DNA from 3 places in the Vibrio sp. SNU_ST1 genome. Region 1 is predicted to be linked to each of the others. Evidence: predicted binding sites of a transcription regulator. Region 1 holds the regulator's gene; each other region holds the start of a gene.
What was found. Region 1 encodes PurR, which represses purine synthesis genes. Its sites were predicted from a motif close to TNANGNAAACGTTTNCNTNA; they were not measured.
Positions count from the first base shown of each region.

Region 1 (4,728 bases):
ATATGAGCTTCTGTCGGATTCGATGCACTGAAGATTTTCATTGAAATAGAACCTTATTTGGTTGCATGCGTTAGCTATTTAGTTATTTAGCTATTTAGCTATTTAGTTATTTTCGTTACTCAGCGACAGGTGCTGAGCGAAATTTATTCATCAACCATTTAGCAATAATTGGGAATACACCCAGTAAGGCAAATGACAACAGTACTGAGGGAGACACGATGCCTGAAAGGGAATCAATTTCTGCGAGTTGAGTTCCGGCATTCAAGAAAACAGCCGTACCCGGTAGCATCCCGATTTGACTCGTAATGTAGTAACGACTTACCGACATCGGTGTTAGACCCATCAATAGATTGATAAGGAAAAACGGGAAAACAGGAATCAAACGAAGTGAGAATAAGTAAAATGCCCCGTCTTTTTCTACACCCTTGTTAATAGTTGCTAACTTGTCACCAAACTTTGTTTGGATCCAGTCTCGTAACAGGTAGCGGCTACTTAGAAACGCAAGCGTTGCACCAATGGCACTTGCGAAAGAGACTAGCAGTAAACTGTTCCAGAAGCCAAATAGCGCAGCCCCTAGTAGCGTAACAACCGCGGCGCCAGGAATTGAGAAAGCCGTAATCATGACATACGCGACAAAGTAGATAGCGGCGGCGGCAATGAAATTGCTCTCGATGTAGTCATTCAAAACAGCTTGTTGGGTTTTCGCATTTTCAAGCGTTAAGTATTGGCCGAAATTGACGCCTAACAAGACGATGGTTATGACCAACACAATACCTAATATCATTTTTTTACTCATTGATATTTCCTCTAAATTTTCAATGCATACCATTAGTTTTTCAATGTATACGATTAGTATAGATAGACAGGCAAAGCATAGAATAACTTTCACCAGATATAAAAAAAGCCGCAGGAATGCGGCTTAGTTATCTAGATAGTTTGCACTGACAATGTTAATTGACGTGATTGATAAGCTCTTCACGACGTTGCTGCGGTATAACAGACCAATGTGTACCATTGATCGCGCCTTCTAGCGCCCATAAAAGTTCAATACTGACAGAAGACGCATGCGATTCTTTGATGGCGTTAAATGCGTTTACAGAGCCAGATTCATATAAACGTTCTACAGAATCGATCCCTGCCTTTTTCAGCATCCGCTCGGTAGCGAGTCGAAGGTTAGGCAGATCTTTGAGTCGAGTTGGTTTAGCAGAAGATTGTTCAGCTTTCTCTTCTTTAGCAAAACCTAGAGACGTAGTCGCAAGCTGCAAGATTTTCTCTTGGTCTTGCCATAAGCCTTCAGGTAAAGCGAAATATTTAGTAACGACAGGAAAACCACGTTTTTTGTAGACGTACGGTTGAAATCCTTGTTGTTCGAATTGTTGCGTTGTGCATTTGTCAGCTCGTATATGCAACTGGTCATTCACAACCAGGGCAAACATTGTGTCATCAGCAAAAAGCCCGAATCCACCAAACATTGAGCGTGACTTAATTTTTCCTAGGGGCTCAAATAATTTCATTGAGTCCTTTAGTATCGGTTTATCCATGTTATTTATCTCGGTGTATTTGAACTACGCCACCAAATAAGCAGGTCCGAGAGATTAGCAAAATGTTGCAATTAAATTGTCAATAGGCTGTAAATTACTAAAGTATTAGCAGTTACTGCATTTTGCCATCGGTAACCCCGCTACCATACCAACGAGTGGTTTAGGCCGGAAGCTTTGCGTCCCACTTTTTCAAGTGGTTTGCCCTGTGCGTGACTGGGTTGTTAGAATAAAGTTTTTGTTGAATTAGGCTCACACTTCTTATTTTAAAATGTGACATTGCTTCAATTAATGATCTTCGAGATATGCATGTAAGTGCATTTTGTTTGTTGAAAAAAAAAACGCACCTAAAGGTGCGCTTGATTAAACTAAACTCATTACATCAATTAATTTAACGTTTTAACTGTACTTCGCTCAACAATTTCAGGGTGCATTTCGAAGACGCGTTTTTCGTGGTCTTTGTCTTTAATACGCTCTAGTAGTATTTCGAATGCATTTTTACCAACACGGCGCTTAGGTTGGTGAACCGTCGTTAACGGTGGAGAGAAGTATTCAGCTAATTCTATGTTGTCGTAACCGATCACTGAGATATCTTCAGGAATACGAATACCTTTTTCTTGCAATCGGCTCATCAGTCCTAATGCCATTGTGTCGTTAAAACAGAATACTGCGGTAGGGCGATCTTCCATCTCAATGATTTGGTCAGCAGCAATCACAGCGGTGTCACACTCAAAGTTGCCTTCGATGATCATATTTTCATCGGCAGTAATCTTAGCTTCATTGAGTGCGCGCTTGTAACCTGAGATGCGTTCAACACATGCTGCTTTGTCTAAGTGGCCACTTAAACATGCAATCTTGGAGTGACCGCGCTCAATGAGGTATTTGGTTGCTAGGTAGCCACCTTCTTCAGAGTTATCGATGATCTTATCAGCTTGAGAGCTCTCAGGACCCCAGTCCATGATAACTTTAGGGATGTCCGCGTGACGGTCTAACATCTCTCTTAGTTCTTCAGTTAGGTCAGAACACATAACTAAGATGCCATCTACACGTTTCTCTGCAAGCATTCGAATGTAGTCACGTTGCTTTTCGTAGATACCGCCCGTATTACACAGGATCAAAGTGTAACCTTGACGGTAACAGTAGCTTTCAACACCATCAATAACTTCAGAGAAGAAGAGGTTAGTTGATTGAGTCACTAACATGCCGATAGTGCGTGTTGTATTGCACTTCAAACTACGAGCAACGGCACTTGGCGCATAGTTAAGTTCGTCTACGGCTTTATTAACTTTTTCTTGAGTCGCTTCAGCAACAAAGCGAGTTTTGTTGATTACGTGAGAAACGGTTGTTGTTGATACGCCGGCTAAGCGTGCGACATCTTTTATAGTGGCCATGTTTTTATCCTATTAGAAGCTACTTTCCCAAAGTACGGAATGAAGTAGCCGTTAAGCTACCTAACTAAGAGCTTAAATTTGTAGGGCTCTTTGGGTACTAAAGTGCTAAAAAACAAAAAACCGCTATTGAGCGGCTTGTCTTAACACCGAAATGCTCTGAACTTCAATAAGTGTAGCATTTCGTGAATGTTTCATATTTTATCGTTTGCGGTCACAATTTTAGACTGACTAGAAATTACTCGCAATAAAATTCACCCAGAAATCCGGGTGAATGGTCACAATTCTATTGAATTTATTTATCGAGTCGTCAAAAAAAGCTTATTCGCCAGCTAGGTATTGAGTGTCTAATTTGCAGAATGCCAATAGCAGGGATGAGACTGAAGCGTAGAAACCGAATGTGTCAATGTCATGACATTTAACGTTGAACTTTGGTACCCAAGTAAGCAGTTGCTGTTCGATAAATTGCTGTTGAACAGTGAAGGATTTCTCTAGTTCCTCTTCAAGATCCGTTTCGTTCGAACGAATGATTAGATTACCTAGGAAATCAAGTTCGATAGCAATGTGGTCAGCGGGCTCTTTTAGGTCTTGGTTAACCACTAAGTTGTGTTTAGCCATGATCTCTTCCATATCTTTTGCTGGCTTATCGTTCAAAAGGCCTGTCTGGCCGATATACATAGAAGCGTAAGGAAGTGCGCCATGTTTATCAGTCTTTAAGAATAAGTCACAGAAGTCAGCAGACAATTCTAATTGAGCATCTTCACGTGTTTGTAGACGGTTTAGCGCATCCACTAAGCTATCAATCGCCGGCTTTAGTGTTTCATTTTCGCCTAAACCAGTTAGGAAAGAACGAATTTCAACAGAGTGGTAGTGATCGAGTTCTTCTTGAGTGAGCTCTTTAGCGAACAAGCTTGATAGCCACCAGTATATTTCTGCTCGTTGTTCGTTGAATGCTTTCGTATCTTTCATTTCTTAGATCCTGATTTAGTCTTGTGGTGTGTGTATACCTAGCATCGTTGAGTGATTTGTGTATAGGCACACCAAGGCTGAATAACAAGGTTATTTGCGAAACGCAAAGTTACTCGTTAGTAGTAATGCCTATATTGAATTGCGATGGGCGACAAATAGCAAGGTTTAAGATTGTCTTGTATCAAAAAAAAATCATGTTTCTGGCTTTTATCTTCTGTAGTACTAGAATTGTTACGAGTTATGAATAGAATGGTCACTGAAACTATTAAATAAGAAAAGTGGTGTAGATGAGCTATCACGTATTAGTCGTAGAAGATGATGTGGTAACCCGCAGTAAACTGGTTGGATATTTCCAGAATGAAGGTTACACAGTGAGCGAAGCTGAAAGCGGGGCTCAAATGAGAAAAATGTTAGAAGAAAATAACGTTGACCTCATTATGTTAGACATCAACTTGCCAGGCGAAGATGGATTGATGCTAACTCGCGAATTACGCAGTCAATCAGACATTGGAATAATTTTAGTTACTGGGCGCACGGATAGCATTGACAAGATCGTTGGCCTTGAAATGGGCGCAGACGATTACGTTACTAAACCCTTCGAACTTCGCGAGTTGTTGGTTCGAGTTAAAAACCTCTTGTGGCGTATTTCGGCTGCTCGTAAAACTGCAGCGGTTGCGGTAGAACAAACAGAAGACGAATCTGTGGTTCGTTTTGGTGAATGGACGTTTGATATACCTCGCCGTGCGCTAAGCAAGAACAGCGAGCCGGTGAAATTGACCAAAGCTGAATATGAACTATTGGTTGCACTCTCTTCTTACCCTAACCAAGTATTA
Region 1 covers NZ_CP130748.1:1,150,204-1,154,931, forward strand. The annotation lists gene Q5H80_RS05120 (DUF2007 domain-containing protein) at 1-41, opposite strand, end outside; gene Q5H80_RS05125 (TVP38/TMEM64 family protein) at 116-796, opposite strand; gene Q5H80_RS05130 (TfoX/Sxy family DNA transformation protein) at 951-1,541, opposite strand; cyclic di-GMP riboswitch class I at 1,669-1,754, opposite strand; gene purR (HTH-type transcriptional repressor PurR) at 1,925-2,929, opposite strand; gene torD (molecular chaperone TorD) at 3,248-3,895, opposite strand; gene torR (two-component system response regulator TorR) at 4,183-4,728, shown strand, end outside.

Region 2 (4,728 bases), 520 kb from region 1:
TCAGCCATAGTTTGCATGCCGTAGCAGATACCGAAGACAGGAACACCTGAATCAAATACGTACTGAGGTGCACGTGGAGAATTCTCTTCCGTTACACTTTCAGGGCCACCAGATAGGATAATGCCGTCTGGATTGAATTCACGAATATCCGCTTCTTCTACGTCCCAGCTCCAAAGTTCACAGTAAACACCGATCTCACGAATACGACGAGCTACTAGCTGCGTGTATTGAGAACCGAAGTCCAGAATTAGAATACGTTGGTCATGAATATTTTTAGTCATTGTAAGCAGTCTTATTGGCTATGTGATAAAACGGAGGCGAGTTTACTCACCTCTGATTAACTCTTCAAGAAATAAAGCAAACGTTTTCGTAGGTTATCTTTAACCTCGTGTTTTGATAAAATCAGACTTTCATCAAAACAGGCGGTAGATATAATACCAATCACAGTAAGTAAGTGTTCAGGAATAGCGTAGGAAAAAAGCTTGAGAACGAGGCAGAATTTTCTGATAAGTAGCTATTCTACAATCAAAAATTCTAACGAAGTTATCGAGGTTTTTAACAAGCTAGGATGATCAGTTATTTACTACGATTGGTATATTAATGTGCCGACTAAATCAGCACATTATTCAAACGTTTGGACGTATTATTAACCTAAACGGTAGTTAGGTGCTTCTTTCGTGATTTGAACATCGTGTACGTGAGATTCTTTCATGCCCGCACCAGAGATACGAACAAACTCAGCTTTAGTACGCATGTCTTCAACAGTTGCAGAACCCGTTAGGCCCATGCTTGAGCGTAGACCGCCCATCTGTTGGTGAACGATCTCTTTTAGACGACCTTTGTATGCGATACGACCTTCAATACCTTCTGGAACAAGCTTGTCTGCAGCGTTGTCAGATTGGAAGTAACGGTCAGAAGAACCTTGAGACATAGCGCCAAGAGAACCCATACCACGGTAAGACTTGTAAGAACGACCGTTGTAAAGGATAACTTCACCCGGTGCTTCTTCAGTACCAGCGAACATTGAACCAACCATCACACAAGATGCGCCAGCAACGATAGCTTTACAGATATCGCCAGAGAAGCGAATGCCGCCATCTGCGATTACTGGAATACCATATTCGTTAGCCACTTCAGCAGCGTCTGCGATTGCTGTTACTTGAGGAACACCAACACCAGTAACGATACGAGTCGTACAGATTGAACCCGGGCCGATACCTACTTTAACCGCACTAACACCTGCTTCGATAAGAGCACGAGCGCCAGCGCCAGTTGCTACGTTACCACCGATGATTTGTAGATCAGGGTATGCAGCGCGAGTTTCGCGGATACGGTTAAGTACGCCTTCAGAGTGACCGTGTGAAGAATCGATAAGTAGAACGTCTACGCCAGCTTCAACTAGGGCAGCAACGCGCTCTTCGTTACCAGCACCAGCGCCAACAGCTGCACCTACACGTAGGCTGCCGCGCTCATCTTTACAAGCATTTGGTTTACGTTCTGCTTTGTGGAAATCTTTTGCAGTGATCATTCCAGTAAGTTGGAAGTCATCATTTACAACAAGAACTTTTTCAACACGCGCTTCGTGCATTTTCTCTTGAACTTCTTCACGAGTTGCACCTTCTTTAACAGAAGCAAGGCGAGCTTTAGGCGTCATTACGACATCAACTTTCTTAGAAAGGTCAGTAACAAAGCGAACGTCACGGCCAGTAATAATACCAACAAGTTCGTTTGTTTCAGTAACAACAGGGAAACCGGCAAAACCGTGTTTTTGAGTAAGAGCTACAACATCAGCGATTGTCGCATCAGGGCTTACAGTAACAGGGTGAGAAACTACACCTGCTTCGTAAATTTTAACCTGGCGAACCATTTCAGCTTGTTGTTCAATAGACATGTTCTTATGAATGAAGCCTATTCCGCCTTCTTGTGCCAGTGCAATCGCTAGGCGAGCTTCTGTCACAGTATCCATCGATGCAGAGATCATTGGGATGTTTAGGGAAATATTCTTCGTCAACTGAGTGCGAAGATCAGCTGTATTAGGGAGAACGGTGGAGTGTGCTGGCACTAGCAGTACGTCGTCGAATGTCAGCGCTTCTTTGGCAATTCTTAGCATTTGCAATATCTCACAATAATAGGAGTAAAAAGAAACAATCCAATCTCATCGTTTCGCCTAATGAGGGCAGCCAATTAAGGAAAATCAAACTGCATTTGGATTAGATATTGCGGACGGATTATACGGCTAACGAAATCGCTTGGCTACACATTTTTATACTTTTAATTTGCATTTACCCCCTTGCTATGTATTATATTGCCGCTATCTTCCATACTCACGCCCAGTGATATTCTAAGAGAAAGACCTTCCTTCAAGGGTAGATAGCGCTTCTATGACCAATCCAAACATCTTTACTGTTTCTCGCCTCAATTCAGAGGTTCGTCTCCTATTAGAAAACGAAATGGGAATAGTCTGGCTCGTTGGTGAAATCTCTAATTTCTCTGCACCTGTCTCTGGTCACTGGTACCTCACGCTTAAAGACTCTCGCGCTCAAGTTAAGTGCGCTATGTTTCGTGGCAATAACCGTCGTGTGACTTTTAAGCCTAAAAACGGTAATCAAGTGCTAGTTAAAGCGCGTCTGTCTCTTTATGAGCCACGCGGTGATTATCAACTGATCATCGAAAGCATGCAGCCAGAAGGTGACGGCAAGCTTCAGCAAGAGTTTGAAAAACTTAAGATGAACTTGGCGGCGGAAGGTTTATTTGCTCAGTCCAATAAACAAATTCTTCCAGAACATCCTAAATGCGTTGGTGTCATCACCTCGAAAACCGGCGCTGCGTTGTTTGATATCCTTGATGTCCTGAAAAGACGCGATCCTTCACTGCCAGTTGTGGTTTACCCAACCATGGTTCAAGGTGAAGAGGCGGCAATTCAGATTGCTCAAGCGATTGGCCGTGCCAATGAACGCAATGAATGTGATGTGTTGATCGTGGGTCGTGGCGGCGGTTCATTAGAAGACCTATGGTGCTTCAATAACGAGATCGTAGCTCGCACAATCGCAGCAAGCCAAATTCCGATCATCAGTGCAGTTGGCCACGAAGTTGATGTCACTATCGCCGATTTCGTCGCAGATATGCGTGCTCCAACACCATCAGCCGCCGCTGAATTGGTTAGCCGTGATAACAGTCATAAAGAGCAAGCTTATGCGTCTAAACGTGCTCGTTTAGTGAGTGCGATTCGTCATGTACTAATCAAACAAGCGCAATCAACTCAAACGTTGAAATACCGCTTAGAGAAACAACACCCGAGCTACCAACTGCAAAAGCAGAGTCAACAGCTTGATGACCTAGATATGCGTTTGCGTCGTGGTATGACTCTGTATCTAAAACAGCATGTTCAGCGTGTTGAACGCAAACAACATCAGCTTCAGCTTAACTCACCAGTAAAACGCCTTGGTGAACAGAAACTGCATCTACAACGTTCAGAGCAAAAGCTATTGGATGCGATGGACAAGACATTACTGACTACTCGCCACCAGCTAGCTATGGCCGCCGAGAAGTTAGAAACCGTCAGCCCATTGGCAACCCTAAAGCGTGGCTACAGCATTACCCATTCAGCATCGAGTAATACCGTGTCATCAATTAACGACGTCGAAGTAGGTGAAGTGATCACCACCCAAGTTGAAGACGGTGTGATTGAATCGCAAGTGACAACAAGAGTGACTAAGAGCGAGCTTTAAGTTCGACTAGAGTGTTAAAAGTCATTTAAAACCAGAAAGCCCTATCGATAATCGACAGGGCTTTTTTGTATCTAACAAGAGCACTAAGTAAAAGAGTTATTCCGCAGATTGGAACTCGAATATAACTCTCGATTTAGATTTAAGCTCGTTACAGTCACCGTTACAAAAATAGCTGGCAGCACCACAAGCTTGAAGCTTCTCTAACTGGCTGTTGCACTCTGGGCAGAGCCCTACTTTGGTAAAGTGAGCCTGACAACTTTCACAGTGATACTTGCCATCCCAAGCTAGCTCTGACTGGCACTTAGGGCAGATATTTTCACTCATTAGCATTTCCTAATTCACTACTATTTTTACAATCTACTACTGCTGAGACTTAGCTTGCTTGATTTGGTACATGTTCTTATCAGCTTGTGCGATCAACTGATCTAACCCTTGAGGATCTTTCTCACAAGAAAGCCCAACACTCACAGAGAACTGCACATCATTGATATAAAGCGCTTGTTGTAATGTTTTCTCTAAACCGTGGTAGAAGCTAACTACGCTTTCTTGATCGTCAAAACAAGAGAACACCACAAACTCATCGCCCCCATAGCGCCCTATCTTGGCACAGGCAGTAGTTGCCTCATCCAGCACTTTTGCAACGGCTAACAACACATCATCACCAAAGCTGTGGCCAAACGTATCGTTTATTGACTTAAATTTATCGACATCAACAAATAGGCACGCCATCACTTTTTCAGTAAAACAGTGGTTAGTTAACACCTGCTCGGCTTCTCTCAGCAATGCTCGGCGGTTCAAACTATGTGTTAGGGAGTCTCGATTGGCAAAAAAGTTGAGTTGATTCTCTAACTCATACTTCTCTAGCGCGACTGAATACAGAGAAGCCAATAACTCTAAGATCTCAAGTTCAAACTCATGAGGTTCAGAGATGTACTGACTGTAAATTGCGAAGGTACCTAATACGTGACCATGTGAAGAGATGATTGGCACTGACCAACAG
Region 2 covers NZ_CP130748.1:635,146-639,873, reverse strand. The annotation lists gene guaA (glutamine-hydrolyzing GMP synthase) at 1-281, opposite strand, end outside; gene guaB (IMP dehydrogenase) at 647-2,110, opposite strand; gene xseA (exodeoxyribonuclease VII large subunit) at 2,382-3,728, shown strand; gene Q5H80_RS02805 (zinc ribbon domain-containing protein) at 3,825-4,052, opposite strand; gene Q5H80_RS02800 (sensor domain-containing diguanylate cyclase) at 4,089-4,728, opposite strand, start outside.
Region 2: guaB (IMP dehydrogenase) is a predicted target of PurR. The motif match lies at 2,238-2,257, and genes of this name have one in related genera.

Region 3 (4,728 bases), 380 kb from region 1:
CTAGAAGCCAAACGACTCCATAAACAACAACGATAAATTTGCTCATTGGTCGCTTTGAATTTAACACCTGCTTGAACAGGTTTTGCATTTGTAATCCCTAGTTGGGTTAGTTCTTCAACTAATAAATTCTCAAGGCCGTTTGAGGTAACCGCTAGATATTGATTCATAGTGTTCTTTTATTGATAAAAATTAGCTCGATTATACCTGAATTTGTTATTAGAGCATCACACTAAACTTGTCTTTTCATTGAATCTTTCGACTAACTGGCTAGCAAATACACAGTCATGAAGCGATCGCTTACCCACATCCCCTTAGAACATAAGACTTATCGAATCAGCACAATTTATGACCAAACATCGACCAATGCGGCGATGTGAATTTATATTCACCCTAAAACTGGTATACACCAGAGTTAATTTAAGACTGAAAGTTAGCTACAAAAGCACAAAAACAGGGAATAAAGGGAGGTAATTTACACTTCTGGCGATGAAAATAGGCAGAAATTAAGATGAAAAAACAGTCACAAGTTCACTAATTAAATAGTTAACCGGTGATGTATTTATCTGGATAAGGGGTTTTAGGCACAAAAAAATCGGCTATTGAGCCGATTCTAAGGAAGGTTTGATAGGTTTATGCGTTGCAATGTGTGTTAGAAATGATGAATTAAACTGGGGAATTAACCGACCATTGCAATATGTGTATGATGAAAATGAAGAATAGAGTTCGCGTCTACCATCCTATCGTGCATCACCTTAATCGAGTCTCCAAAGCTTAACCCTTTTGAAGGTGTGAGCAGAAACTCTTCTAAGTCGACAAATGCACATAGGCTCGCACACTCTCCCACTTCTAATACAATGAAGTAACCTAGGCTATGCTCGTTATTCATTTGTACGATATCCCCTTCTTTAGGAGAGTCGTGGCCAGCGCCTTGTGAATCGAAGAACCAACTTTTAGGCTGTACAGGCTTGTGGAAGCGCTTTGCTGCCACACAATATAGTGCGAGTTCAGCTTGGCGAGGCTCAGACAGTTCTAAGCCAGAAATTTGTTCTTTGAAGGTTTGGTATGAAGATGCGTCATCAACGGTGAATTCATTATCTCTAAACGCGCAGTCTACCAGCTTATTGCGGACCAGATTCGTTTTGAAAATCATATCCTCTCCGAGGTTTAGCATTAATGAACATTGCTGCTCATCGTAATACCAACTCCATGTATCGCTAGGTTTAAGCATCATTTCGTCTCACACTGTTGAACCATTCCATTAGGTAAAACGCAAAATTACCTTCAATTACAGTAATTTTACTGAGCAATAGGCAAAAAAAAAGAGGAAATGAATTCCTCTTTCTTATCGCTTTTCTCTACAACTCAGTGAGTTACAGTGTCTCTTTTAGTAAGACGATGCAAAATTATAGCTTTCCTAAAATAACCAAATCTTTTTGATAACTCTGTTTATATAAGCACTGGGTTTATAAAAGCTAGATTTATAAAAGCTTTGGTTTTCGGGGCTATAAATTTTTAACGATGTCGCCTACAAGACCTGGGCCTTTGTAGATGAAACCAGAGTAAACTTGTACAAGCTTCGCGCCTGCCATCATTTTCTCTTTCGCAGCAACATACGAATCAACGCCACCTACCCCGATGATCGGTAATGCGTCACCAAGTTCTTCGTGAAGTTTACGAACCACTTCCGTACTGCGAGATTGAACAGGACGTCCACTTAGGCCACCCGCTTCATCGCAATGTTTCATGCCTTCAACGATTGAACGATCCAATGTTGTGTTTGTTGCGATTACACCATCGATCTTATTTTTGATCAATGATTCACAAATTTGGCTAATTTCGTCATCACTTAGATCCGGAGCAATCTTAAGAGCAAGAGGAACATATTTACCATGCTTCTCTTCTAGTTCAGATTGTTTCGTTTTAAGTTCAGACAATAGATCGTCTAGAGCTTCGCCGTATTGTAGAGAGCGAAGTCCTGGAGTATTGGGTGAAGAGATGTTCACAGCAATGTAACCAGCGTATTGATATACCTTCTCCATACAGATCAAGTAATCTTCAGCGCCCTTTTCAATTGGTGTGTCTTTATTCTTACCGATGTTGATACCTAAGATGCCGTCGTAGTTCGACTTCTTAACGTTCTCAATAAGATTGTCCACGCCTAGGTTATTGAACCCCATGCGGTTGATGATACCTTCAGCTTCAACAAGACGGAACAGACGTGGTTTGTCATTACCTGCTTGTGGACGAGGAGTCACCGTTCCTACTTCTACGAAACCAAAACCCATTGCGCCAAATGCATCAATACATTCGCCGTTTTTATCTAGGCCAGCAGCTAGGCCAACTGGGTTTTTAAAAGTAAGACCCATGCATTCTACAGGTCGATTAGGTAATTGTTGGCGATACAAAAGATCAATAGGAGTGCCTGTGAAGCGTTTGAAATTTTGAATTGCAAGATCATGTGCCTTTTCGGCATCAAGTTGGAAAAAGCCAGTTCTGGCTAGACGGTAGAGCATTGTGCCTCCGATAGAAAAAAGCCCCGTGTAAACGGGGCGATATTATTTACTTATTTACCCAACTATTCAATCTATTACTGTCTGTAAGGGTAAGATAATCGAGTTTGTTAGCGAATGAGGTTCTTTATTAAGCAAACGTTATCGTTTCTGCAGTCAGTTTACTCATTTCTAGTCTCTACCATATTACAGCCACCCACTCTTTTAACAACAAACAAGGTGTCCGTCGAAGTGGGTCCGTCAACAATCGTTAGACCTACTGATGCCACTTTATAGAAACGAAAAAGGCAGACCTTATGGCCTGCCCTTGTGTCTTTCGTTTTATCTAATCACTAATCTGTCGACATGCAATTTAGATTTAACAACATCAATTCACGCAGTGCTACTGAGAACTTGGCAAACTCATGAACCGAGCCCACTTTGAATTCATTGAGGATACTTTCCCAACGATGTAGAGAAACAGAGTTACTTTCCATCCAATCATCAAGCGCTTTAATCACATCGATGTCTGAAGCACAACCGCAGTTAAGCACTTGGCCAGTTAGCTGACGTTGCTGCCAATCCAGATCTTCTCTGAATGCTGCACGCGCTAGTGCTTGCCAGTTGTTATCTACAGCTTGACCATTGATTTGCTTCAAGAACCAGTGCAGAGACAAACGATCGCCAAGGTTGAAGTAAAGCTTCGACGCTTGTTGTACTGTTTTACCCGTCTCACGAGCTACTGTGGATATATCCAGTGCCGAGTACAAGCTAGACAAACGCGCAACCGAATTAGCCAACTCAGCGTTTACGCCTTGGTCAATCCATAGCTGTGCCATTGCGTTATGCTCTTCTACTTCAGAAGCCACTAGGTTTTCATCCAGTTTCTCTGTGATAGTAAGAACATCACCTTGGTAAAGTTCAATCAGTGCTTTCACTGACTGTTTACCGCTACGGTTTCTTAGCAACCAACGAGCCAAGCGACGAAGTGTACGGCGAACATGGTAGATTAATTCATATTGAGCTTCAGAACTTGAAACATTGTCCAGTTCACGGATGCTCTTCAGAACTTTGCCAAGACCATAGATTTCACGTGATGCCGCGTAAGCATTGGCAATATCAACAATATTCGCGCCCGTCTCTTCTTGCAAACGAGTAACGAAGTTACAGCCCATCTCGTTAACCATTTGATTAGCCAGTGCCGTCGCAATGATTTCAGAACGTAGTGGATGATTATCCATGTGCTGAGAATAGTTACGACGTAACGCTGTTGGGAAGTACTGCATAAGCTGTTGAGCATGGAATTCATCATTAGCGATATCATCACTAACAAGATCTTCTTTAAGCACCATTTTTCCGTAAGCGACAAGTACAGAAAGCTCAGGTCTTGTTAGGCCTTGGCCCTGTTTTTCACGCTCGAGCAGTGTTTCGTCATCTGGGATGTATTCCAAACCACGATCCAAGTACCCTGCTTTTTCCATTGTATGAATAAAGCGGATTTGCTCTTTTACTAAACCAACACCTTGATGCTCAGTAACCGAAATAGACTCAGCTTGACAATATGCGTCGTCTAGAACGATTTCGCCAACTTCATCTTCCATCGATTCAAGCACTTGGTTACGTTGCTTAACGGTTAGATCACCATTAGACACCAAACCATTCAAGAAGATCTTAATGTTTACTTCATTATCCGAACAGTCAACACCACCAACGTTATCAACAAAGTCGGTATTAACTCGGCCACCCGTCAGCGCGTATTCAATACGACCCAGTTGAGTCATACCCAAGTTACCGCCTTCACCAACAACTTTAGCTTTTAGGTCACGGCCATCGATACGCAGCACGTCATTTGCACGGTCACCTACATCTGTATGAGTCTCGTTTGAAGACTTAACGTAAGTACCGATACCACCATTCCAAAGAAGATCAACCTGCATAGACAAGATCGCTTTGATCAAATCATTCGGTGCCATTGATGCTTTCTTAGTACCCAGCATTTTCTGAATTTCAGGCGTCAGAGAGATAGACTTCGCTCGACGAGAGAAAATGCCACCACCTTGAGAAATCAGGTCTTTGTTGTAATCTTCCCAGCTTGAGCGAGGTAGATTAAACAAGCGCTCACGCTCTACCCAGCTTGATGCTGATTCTGGATTCGGGTCGATGAAAATATGCATGTGGTTAAACGCAGCTTGCATACGAATATGCTTAGACAACAGCATGCCGTTACCAAACACATCGC
Region 3 covers NZ_CP130748.1:1,530,580-1,535,307, reverse strand. The annotation lists gene rlmKL (bifunctional 23S rRNA (guanine(2069)-N(7))-methyltransferase RlmK/23S rRNA (guanine(2445)-N(2))-methyltransferase RlmL) at 1-167, opposite strand, end outside; gene Q5H80_RS06540 (cell division protein ZapC) at 677-1,231, opposite strand; gene pyrD (quinone-dependent dihydroorotate dehydrogenase) at 1,503-2,513, opposite strand; gene Q5H80_RS06530 (NAD-glutamate dehydrogenase) at 2,843-4,728, opposite strand, start outside.
Region 3: pyrD (quinone-dependent dihydroorotate dehydrogenase) is a predicted target of PurR. The motif match lies at 2,641-2,660, and genes of this name have one in related genera.